DNA from 3 places in the Arthrobacter sp. NicSoilB11 genome. Region 3 is predicted to be linked to each of the others. Evidence: riboswitches for the same ligand, from Rfam matches in the RefSeq annotation. Region 3 holds a riboswitch; each other region holds the start of a gene.
The links. A riboswitch is a leader RNA that binds a small molecule or an ion and turns the genes downstream of it on or off. The one in region 3 is predicted to bind S-adenosylmethionine.
Positions count from the first base shown of each region.

Region 1 (3,240 bases), 1.2 Mb from region 3:
CACCAGGCCGAGGGTTCCGTGCGGGCGCAGCACGCGGGCCAGTTCGGTGCTTGCCGCCAGGGCGTCGCACCAGTGCCACGCCTGGGCTACGGTGACGACGTCGAAGCTGGCGTCGGGCAGGCCTGTGGCCTCGGCAGTCCCCGGCATCGCCGTGGCAGCCGGGTAGTGTTCCGTAAGCTGGGCGAGCATGTCCGCCGAGGGGTCCACGGCCGTGACGTCCAGCCCCATGTCCAGCAGCAGCGCGGTGAATTTTCCGGTACCGGCACCCACGTCGAGGGCTTCATGGGCGTCGGCGGGCACCAGCCACCGGGCTGACTCCTCAGGGTAGCCGGGCCGGACGCGCTGGTAGTGCCTGCCGCCGTCCTGGAAGCTCTGGCCCAGTTCCCTGCGCCGCCCGTGATCAAGCTTGGGGCCACCCCGAACCACGCGTGGCCTCCTTCAGCTGACGTCCTGCGGTACCTTTCGAATTTACCGCATTCCCCTGGCACACGGTCAGCCGGCTGAAACAGGAGTGGCCGGTCTCCGGCGTCAGTCGTCGATGCAGGGCGCTGCGCCGGCTGTTCCAGGGGTGTTGGGCGCCCAGTGCGGGTAGGTGCGGGTGTCGTTGGCAGGGACCCAGCGGCCTGCGTCCACCACGTAGTCCCAGCCCAGCCCGTTGCTCCGGAGCGCCTGGATGCCGGCCAGCAGGCGCTCGGCATCTTCCAGGCGCGAACCGACGCCGAAGCTGGCGCGGAGGGAACCGGACGGCAGGCCCAGGCGCTTCAGCAGGGGGTGGGCGCAGAAGCGCCCGTCACGCAGGCCCACGCCATGCTCTGCCGAAAGGTACGCAGCCACCAGTCCTGCGTCGTAACCCTCGACGGAGAAGTTGACCACCCCGATGGTGTCCGTTTCGGGGTTGGTGTCCTTGAAGATCTGGTGAACCGTGACGCCGTCGATCCGCTGGAGTCCCTCCACCAGGAAGGAGCGGATGGCGGACTCGTGGGCGTGCCAGCGTTCCTGGTCCAGGCCGGCAATGACCTGGCTGGCGCGGGCCAGCGTGGCGGCCCCCAGGACGTTCGGCGAGCCCCCCTCATGGCGGGCCGGGCCGGTGGCCCAGCTGACGCCGTCGAGCCTGGCTTCCTTGACGGCGCCGCCCCCGGCGAGGTGCGGGACGCCGGCGTCCAGCCAGTCCGGGCGCCCCACCAGGACGCCGGCGCCGAAGGGCGCGTACAGCTTGTGGCCGGAGAAGGCGAGGTAGTCGACGTCATCCGCGCTGATGTCTATGCGGCGGTGCGGCGCGAGCTGGGCCGCATCCACCACGATCCGTGCGCCATGTTCGTGGGCCAGCGCGGCCAGCGCCCGGATGGGGAGGATTTCGCCGGTCACGTTGGAGGCCCCGGTGACCGCGACCAGGCTGACACCGCCCTGTCCAAGCTCGGCACGTACGGCCTCAAGGGTGCCGGTGATGGTGTCGGCGGCGACGATGCTGCGGTGCGGGACGCCCTGCCACGGCAGGAGATTGGCGTGGTGTTCGATGTCCAGGTACAGCACTTCGCCGTCGTGGCGGCCATCGGTCACGGGAAGGCAGCCGGCCAGCAGATTCAGCGAATCCGTCGTGTTGCGGGTGAAGATGACCGAATCATCCGGGCGGCCGCCCACGAAATCCCTGACGATGCTGCGCGCGTTCTCGTACACGGAGGTGCTGATCTGGGATGCGTATCCTGCCCCGCGGTGGACGCTGGCGTAGTAGGGGAGGATCTCATTCAGGTAAGCGGACACTACGGACAGTGCCGGGGCGGAGGCGCCGTAATCGAGGTTGGCGTACCGCACGTGGCCGCCTGAAATCAGGGGCGCCTGGATTTCGGCGCCGGTGACCGCAGCGAGCGGCCGGCCGGCTGCGGCGTGGCGTGCATGGGGGACGGCAGCTTCGGCAATGACGGGCTGGGGGGAGACGGTGGCAGTTGTCACAGAGACCTCACTTGGTACAGGACTCCGGCATAGTGGAATCCGCGCTTGCCGCATCCGCTCCGGACCGGCCTGGTCGTCACCCGGGGCACCCCACCGCGAATGGAGGGTTGCCGGCCAGCAAACCGGGGTTTTGCGCTGGCACTCGTGACCTGCATAAAAGCGTAGGACATGGGGCGGCCAGGACTGAAGCCGCGGCAATTGTTAAGGGCTTTGTTACGCGCCGCCGAATAAACGACGCCGGGCACCTGCCTTGGGAGGTGTCCGGCGTCGCATTATTCGTTCAAACGTGGAAAGCGCGTGAGTTACAGCAGATCGTCCAGGTACGGGTTCAATCGGTGCAGGACCTCCGAGTGCAGGATTGAGTTCGTGGCCAGGGCGTTCCCGCCGAACGGGCCGTCCTCGCCTTCCAGGGATGTGAACCGGCCGCCGGCCTCCACCACGATCGGCACCAGGGCAGCCATGTCATAGAGGTTCAGCTCGGGTTCGCAGGCGATGTCCACAGAGCCCTCGGCCACCATGCAATACGACCAGAAATCCCCGTAGGCCCGGGTCCGCCAGACATCCTCGGTAAGGCCGAGGAACTCGTCAAGGTTTCCGCGTTCCTTCCACCCGCCCAGGCTGGAGTAGGAGAGGGAGGCGTCGGAAAGCTTCGACACGTTGGACACGCGAAGGCGGGTGGCGGCGGCAAGGGACCTGCCCATGTACGCGCCCATGCCTTTCGCCGCCCACCAGCGCTTGCCCAGGGCCGGGGCGCTGACGACGCCCACCACCGGTTCGCCCTCATCCACGAGGGCGATCAGCGTGGCCCATACGGGAACGCCGCGGACAAAGTTCTTGGTTCCGTCAATGGGGTCGATGATCCAGCGCCGGGAACCGTGGCCGGTGCTGCCGAATTCCTCGCCCAGGACGGCGTCGCGGGGGCGTGAACGGGAGAGCTGGCCCCGGATGGCTTCCTCGGCGGCCTTGTCCGCGTCGGTGACCGGCGTCAGGTCCGGCTTGGTCTCAACGTGGAGGTCCAGGGCCTTGAAGCGGCTCATGGTCTGGTCATCCACGGAGTCGGCCAGGACATGGGCCAGGCGCAGGTCATCGTTGTAGCTCGAAGCGGGTTGGATCATGGTTCCAAACTACCGTCTGTGGACGGTTCTGCCGGGAGAACGCGTCAGTTGACGCTGCCGAGCTCCTTGGTTTCCTGTGCTTCCATCCTCGGGTCCGTGCCAAGCAGGCGCCGCAGCGAGGCCAGCCGGGCCGCGCCGGTGGGACCTGCGTGTCCGCCTGCCACCCAGTCGTCGAGGC
Region 1 is NZ_AP024657.1:2,772,226-2,775,465, reverse strand. It holds gene LDO14_RS12875 (class I SAM-dependent methyltransferase) at 1-426, opposite strand, end outside; gene LDO14_RS12870 (aminotransferase class V-fold PLP-dependent enzyme) at 529-1,947, opposite strand; SAM riboswitch class IV at 1,984-2,097, opposite strand; gene hisN (histidinol-phosphatase) at 2,250-3,062, opposite strand; gene rsgA (ribosome small subunit-dependent GTPase A) at 3,107-3,240, opposite strand, start outside.
Region 1: it holds a riboswitch for S-adenosylmethionine, as region 3 does, so the genes downstream of both, LDO14_RS12870 (aminotransferase class V-fold PLP-dependent enzyme) here and LDO14_RS07060 (homoserine O-acetyltransferase) in region 3, are expected to answer to the same signal.

Region 2 (3,240 bases), 1.9 Mb from region 3:
GTATCCCTGGTGCTGGTGCGCTCGTCCCAGACAACGGCGGCCGTCCCGGCAAAAGCTGGGGAAGTGGCAGTTCCCACCACCTGGTCCCACCAGCCCGCCTTGATGTCCGCCTCCTGCGCGCCGCCGGACGCGGGGCTGTAGAAAGCAGAGGTCTGGAGGAGGAACGGCTTGTTGCGCCCCTCGGAATAGGTGCCGTAGAAGTTTTCGCCGCCGGAGGCCGTCAGCATGTCCTGGAGCTCGCCGGCCCTCGGCTGGGAGTTGACGGCGGGGCCGCCGGCCGTGTCGTCGTGATAGGCGGCCAGCCCCGCCCAGTCCACTGCGTCGTCGCCCGGGTAGTAAGGGGCGTAGGCGCTGTCGCTTGAGTTCCAGGCCCCGTCGCCGTTCGTGTCCAGGAGGGAAAAGCCTTCGGTTCCGGGCTGCGGGGCATCCCGGTTGCGGTCAAAGGGGTAGTCCTTGCCCAGGTAAGGCGCCCACACCAAGGTGGCCCGGCCGCCGTCGTACTTCTTGAACGCTGCCGCCACAGCCCTGAAGGCCTGCCGGTACGCGGCGGGCTGCTGGCCCCAGGCCACCCAGCTTGCATTCATGTCCGGGGCGAACCGGATCAGCAGCTGCCCCTTGAACCCGGACGTAAGGTCGCGCACCTGCGCTGCGAATGCTTCCGCTTCCGCGGTGCCGAGCTGGTCCAGGGGCACTGACGGCTTCACCGTGAGCAGGGCGTGGGCGCCTAGGGACGCGGCCTGCTGAAGGAAGCCGTCAAGGTCGTTCCGTTCCGCATCGCGGTAGGGGATGGTGATGTCGTGGCCGAAGACGGCCGGACTGGCACCAAGCCGGCCGCTGAAACCTGCGGCGGTGTCCTCGCCCCACTCGAGCACCGCGCCCAGCCAGGGCTTTCCCTTTTCCGGCGCAACGTCCGCCGCATGCGCCGGCGCAGCCGCCAGCAGGGCCAGGAGGCTGACGAGGGCCGCGGCCAGGAACGCCCCGATGGACGGCCGGCGGGTCCCCCGGATGGCGGCCTGGTGGCGCGATGTGTTTGCCCGCATGCTGACAGGACCCCCGGTGCTCATTGCTGTGACGACGGGGCGGCGCCCCGGTAAGAACTTTATCGGCCCTGCGGCCCCGGGCGGCACGTGGCCGGCCGCCCACCTGCGGCGATGTCCGCCGTCGCGCTTTCCTTCAACCCCGCGCCTCCCTTCAGCGCTGCTCAATTACGGAACATGACGACGGCGGCGGTGCGGCTTGGCGCGGCAGATGTTACGTTTTTGGGGAGTAATGAGTACCGGTGTGAAGCCCTGACTGGCCGGTCGGCAACCCTCCCTTTCGCGGCGGGGTGCCTCAGGTGAATACTCGGCATATCGACCGATTCGAGCTGCAAGCGTGAAAGAAGGAGATCCGTCGTGTCTGACGCACCTGCCCCTGACGAAAAATTGTCCTACCGCCTGATCACCGGCCCGGATGACCGTTCATTCTGCGAGCGGATCTCCACGGCCCTGGCCGACGGCTATGTGCTGCACGGCAGCCCGGCAGCCACCTTCAACGGCACCAGCGTGATCGTGGCGCAGGCAGTGGTCCTTCCGGCGGCAATCGCCTCGGCCGATGCCGCGGTTGCCACCGCAGTGGATGAACTGGACGCCGAATTTGAAGGCGAGTTCGACGGCGAGGGCCACGCATGAGCTACGCGGGAGACCTCACGCCCCAGGAAGCATGGGAGAAGCTGGAACAGGGCGCCATCCTGGTGGACGTCCGCACCGAGGGCGAATGGGCCCACATCGGCATTCCGGACACCAAGGCCACGGACAACGACCCCCTCTTCATCCAGTGGACCTTCCCCGGCGGCATCCCCAACCCCGACTTCATCAACGACCTCAGCCAGCAGGCGCCCGAGGACCGTTCAACCGAACTGGTGTTCCTGTGCCGCTCCGGCCAGCGGTCCATCGCGGCAGCCATCGCGGCCACCCGGGCCGGCTTCACCTCCTACAACGTGCTGGAGGGCTTTGAAGGCGAGCCGGACCGCTATGGCGAACGCACCGTCAACGGCTGGAAAAACCGCGGCCTTCCCACCAACCTCGGAAAGAACTAAGTGACCTTCAACCAAGACGCCCCCGGCTGGAACCCCGACACCCAGGCTGTCCGTGGCGGGCTGGACCGCACCAACTTCCAGGAAACGTCCGAGGCCATCTTCCTGAACTCCGGCTTCGTCTACGAATCCGCGGCAGCAGCTGAACGCGCCTTCACCGGCGAGGACGAACGCTTTGTCTACTCCCGCTACGGAAACCCGTCCGTGGCCACCTTCCAGGAGCGGCTCCGGCTGCTGGAAGGCACCGAAGCCTGCTTCGCGACGGCGTCGGGCATGTCCGCGGTGTTCACCGCGCTTGGTGCCCTGCTGGCTGCCGGCGACCGGGTGGTGGCCGCCCGGTCGCTGTTCGGTTCGTGCTTCGTGATTTTGAACGAGATCCTTCCCCGGTGGGGCGTGGAGACCGTCTTCGTGGACGGGCCGGACCTGGACCAGTGGCGCGAGGCCCTCTCCAAGCCCACCACCGCCGTCTTCTTCGAATCCCCGTCCAACCCGATGCAGGAGATCGTGGACATCGCCGCGGTCAGCGAACTTGCGCATGCCGCCGGCGCCAAGGTGGTGGCGGACAACGTCTTCGCCACTCCCCTGCTGCAGCGCTGCGGTGACCTGGGCGCCGACGTCATCGTCTACTCCGGCACCAAGCACATCGACGGCCAGGGCAGGGTCATGGGCGGCGCCATCCTGGGCACCAAGGAGTTCATCGACGGTCCCGTAAAACAGCTCATGCGCCACACCGGGCCTGCACTCTCGGCGTTCAACGCCTGGGTCCTGACCAAGGGCCTGGAGACCATGAGCCTGCGCGTGAACCATTCCTCCGCCACGGCGCTCCGGCTCGCAGAGTGGCTGGAAGAACAGCCCGCCGTGAGCTGGGTGAAGTACCCGTTGCTCAAGTCCCACCCGCAGTACGACCTGGCGGCACGGCAGATGAGCGCCGGCGGTACGGTCCTCACGCTTGAGCTGGCTCCCTCCGGCGGGCGCTCCGGCAAGGAAGCGGCCTTCGCACTGCTGGACGGGCTGCGCATCATCGACATCTCCAACAACCTTGGTGATTCGAAGTCCCTGATCACGCACCCCGCCACCACCACGCACCGCGCCATGGGGCCGGAAGGGCGCGCCGCCATTGGGCTCAGTGACGGCGTGGTACGGCTCTCGGTAGGGCTCGAGGACCC
Region 2 is NZ_AP024657.1:4,054,082-4,057,321, forward strand. It holds gene opgC (OpgC domain-containing protein) at 1-1,040, opposite strand, end outside; SAM riboswitch class IV at 1,266-1,381, shown strand; gene LDO14_RS18915 (DUF1737 domain-containing protein) at 1,395-1,670, shown strand; gene LDO14_RS18920 (rhodanese-like domain-containing protein) at 1,667-2,077, shown strand; gene LDO14_RS18925 (O-succinylhomoserine sulfhydrylase) at 2,078-3,240, shown strand, end outside.
Region 2: it holds a riboswitch for S-adenosylmethionine, as region 3 does, so the genes downstream of both, LDO14_RS18915 (DUF1737 domain-containing protein) here and LDO14_RS07060 (homoserine O-acetyltransferase) in region 3, are expected to answer to the same signal.

Region 3 (3,240 bases):
TCCGGGTTCCGAACCGGGGGTGCACCCCGCCCTTCACTGCCTCAACGCCGAGGGCAGATGAAATACGTTCGGTAGTGGCCGCGAGGCCATCTTGTTCACAGGCGTAAGAGACGTGATCCATGCGCATGGCAACATCTTGGCACTTTGTGATCCGGCTCTCAGCTAAGGGTACCCTTACTGGAAAAGGGCCGGGAAAAGGGCCGGGAACATGGGCAAGAAGGACGACGGCGGCGTCCCCGGCCGGGTGCGGGGCGGCCCACCTGTGGCGGCTCGAAAGCCATGCAGGGCGACCTTGTTCGTCACAATGCTGTCCACGGCGACTACCCCGTTCCTAGACTGGGCGCAGGTCATGAGCGCCAGCGCCAAGCCCCGGCTCGCTGGCCGGCAACCCTCCACCCGCGGTGGGGTGCCCCGGGTGAGGACCTGGCTGTCCGGCAAGAGCCGGAAGCAAGCGCGGCCCGTACTGCCCCACGCATTCCGGGCCCATGTCATAGGAGACTGAGATGTCCAACGGATGGTCTTTCGAAACCCGCCAGATCCATGCCGGCCAGGAGCCCGACAGTGCCACAGGAGCCCGCGCGCTCCCCATTTACCAGACCACGTCCTTCGTGTTCCCCAGCGCCGAAAGCGCAGCCAACCGCTTTGCCCTCGCCGAACTTGCACCCATCTACACCCGGATCGGCAACCCCACCCAGGATGCCGTCGAACAGCGGATCGCCAGCCTTGAGGGAGGCCTGGCCGCATTGCTGCTGAGCTCTGGCCAGGCCGCCGAGACGTTCGCGGTGCTGAACATTGCGGAGGCGGGGGACCATATTGTGGCGAGCCCCAGCCTTTATGGCGGAACGTACAACCTGTTCGCCCACACCCTGAAGAAGTTCGGCATCTCGGTCACCTTCGTCCAGGATCCCGACAACCTGGACCAGTGGCGCGACGCCGTCCAGCCGAACACCAAGCTCTTTTTCGGTGAAGTGGTGTCCAATCCCCGCCAGGACGTCCTGGACATCGAAGGCATCTCCGAGGTGGCCCACCAGGCAGGCGTGCCACTGATCGTGGACAACACCCTGTCCACGCCCTACCTGATCCGCCCACTGGAGTGGGGTGCGGACATCGTGATCCACTCCGCCACCAAATACCTGGGCGGCCACGGCTCCGCAATTGCCGGCGTGATCGTGGACTCCGGCAAATTCGACTTCGGCAAGGACCCTGAACGGTTCCCCGGCTTCAACACCCCGGACCCCACCTACAACGGCCTGGTCTACGCCCGCGACCTAGGCGCCGACGGTGCGCTGGGTGCCAACCTCTCCTACATCCTCAAGGCCCGCGTCCAGCTGCTGCGCGACCTTGGCTCGGCGGTTTCCCCCTTCAACGCCTTCCTGATCTCCCAGGGCCTGGAGACGCTGAGCCTGCGGGTGGAACGCCACGTTGCCAACGCCACTGAAGTGGCGCGCTGGCTGGAAGGACGGGACGACGTCGAATCCGTCGCCTACGCCGGGTTGCCCTCCAGCCCCTGGTACGAGCGTGGCCGCAAGTACGGGCCCAAGGGAACGGGCGCCGTCGTGGCCTTCAACCTTGCCGGCGGAGCGGAGGCGGGCAAGCGCTTCGTCGACGCCCTGGAGCTGCACTCCCACGTGGCCAACATCGGCGACGTCCGCTCCCTGGTCATCCACCCGGCGTCGACCACCCACAGCCAGCTCTCGCCGGAGCAGCAAGCGGTGGCCGGGGTGAATCCGGGACTGGTCCGGCTCTCTGTTGGCCTGGAGCACATCGACGACATCCTGGCCGACCTGGAAGCGGGTTTCCGCGCTGCCAAAGACGCCCAGAGCTAAAAGCGCGCCAGGGCTGACGCCGGAAGGGCCGGCAAGCGGGGAAGTCACAACCAGTCACACTCTTGGCCTGGAGCGGGGGGTGTTTCGTACACTCGAACCAGGTCATGAGTGCCAGTGACAGCCCCGGCTTGCTGGCCGGCAACCCTCCATCCGCGGTGGGGTGCCCCGGGTGAGGACCTGGCCTGCCGGTCAGACGACGGCAGGCAAGCGCGTAGAAGAGGTCTTGCCATGACGGTTACCGTCGCCCGAACCACCATCCCCGAACACGGAATTGTCCGCTACGCCTCCATCGGAGGGCTGGAACTCGAAGCCGGGGGGCACCTCCCGGACGTCACGCTGGCCTACGAAACCTGGGGCACGCTCAACGCCGACGCCAGCAACGCCATCCTGATCGAGCACGCCCTGACCGGCAGCACCCACGTGACCCGCGGCGACACGGACGAAGAAGGCTGGTGGGAACAATTGGCCGGTCCCGGCGCTCCCGTGGACACGGACAAGTTCTTCGTGGTGTCCGTCAACATCGTGGGCGGCTGCTACGGGTCCACGGGCCCGTCGTCGGCCGCCCCGGACGGAGCCCCCTGGGGCTCCCGCTTCCCCCTGGTCACCCTGCGGGACAGCACGGTGGCAGAGGCCCGGCTGGCTGACCAGCTGGGCATCAGCAGCTGGTTCGCTGTCCTGGGCGGATCCATGGGCGGCGCCCGCGCCCTTGAATGGGCAGTGACCTACCCGGAGAGGGTGCAGCGCTGCGCCGTCATCTCCGTGGGTGCCGCGAGCACGGCGGAACAGATCGCCTTCGCGCAGGCCCAGACCCTGGCCATCCGGCAGGACCCACACTTCAACGGCGGCGACTACTACGGCGGCCCCTGCCCGGAAGCCGGGCTGGCACTTGCCCGGCGCATTGCCCACATCACCTACCGGTCCGCGGCTGAACTGGAAGGCCGCTTCGGCCGGGAACCCCAGGCGCCGGAGTCGCCCCTGAAGGGTGAGGCTCTGGCCGCCCGCGGCCGCTACCAGGTGGAAAGCTACCTGGACCACCAGGGCAGCAAGCTCGTGAAGCGCTTCGACGCCAACAGCTATATCGCCCTCACCGAGGCGCTGATGAGCCATGACATCTGCCGGGGCCGCGGAACCCTGGCCGAAACCCTGGCCAGGTCCACCGCCAGGTTCTTCGTGGCCGCCGTGGATTCGGACCGGCTGTATTTCCCGTCGCAGTCCCGTGAGCTGGCCCAGGCCCTGCCGGGGGACGTGGACGTGCACGTCATCCAGGCGCCGATCGGGCACGACGGGTTCCTGACAGAGATCGGGCAGCTGGGCAGCCAGCTCCGGAGCAGCTTCCTGGCCTAGCGCCCCGCATGTGCATTCCTGCAGATGCCTTCTGCACTAATCGGCGTTGAGGTTGCACCGCAGGCAGACC
Region 3 is NZ_AP024657.1:1,522,936-1,526,175, forward strand. It holds gene LDO14_RS07050 (VOC family protein) at 1-127, opposite strand, end outside; SAM riboswitch class IV at 346-460, shown strand; gene LDO14_RS07055 (bifunctional o-acetylhomoserine/o-acetylserine sulfhydrylase) at 504-1,826, shown strand; SAM riboswitch class IV at 1,927-2,042, shown strand; gene LDO14_RS07060 (homoserine O-acetyltransferase) at 2,055-3,170, shown strand.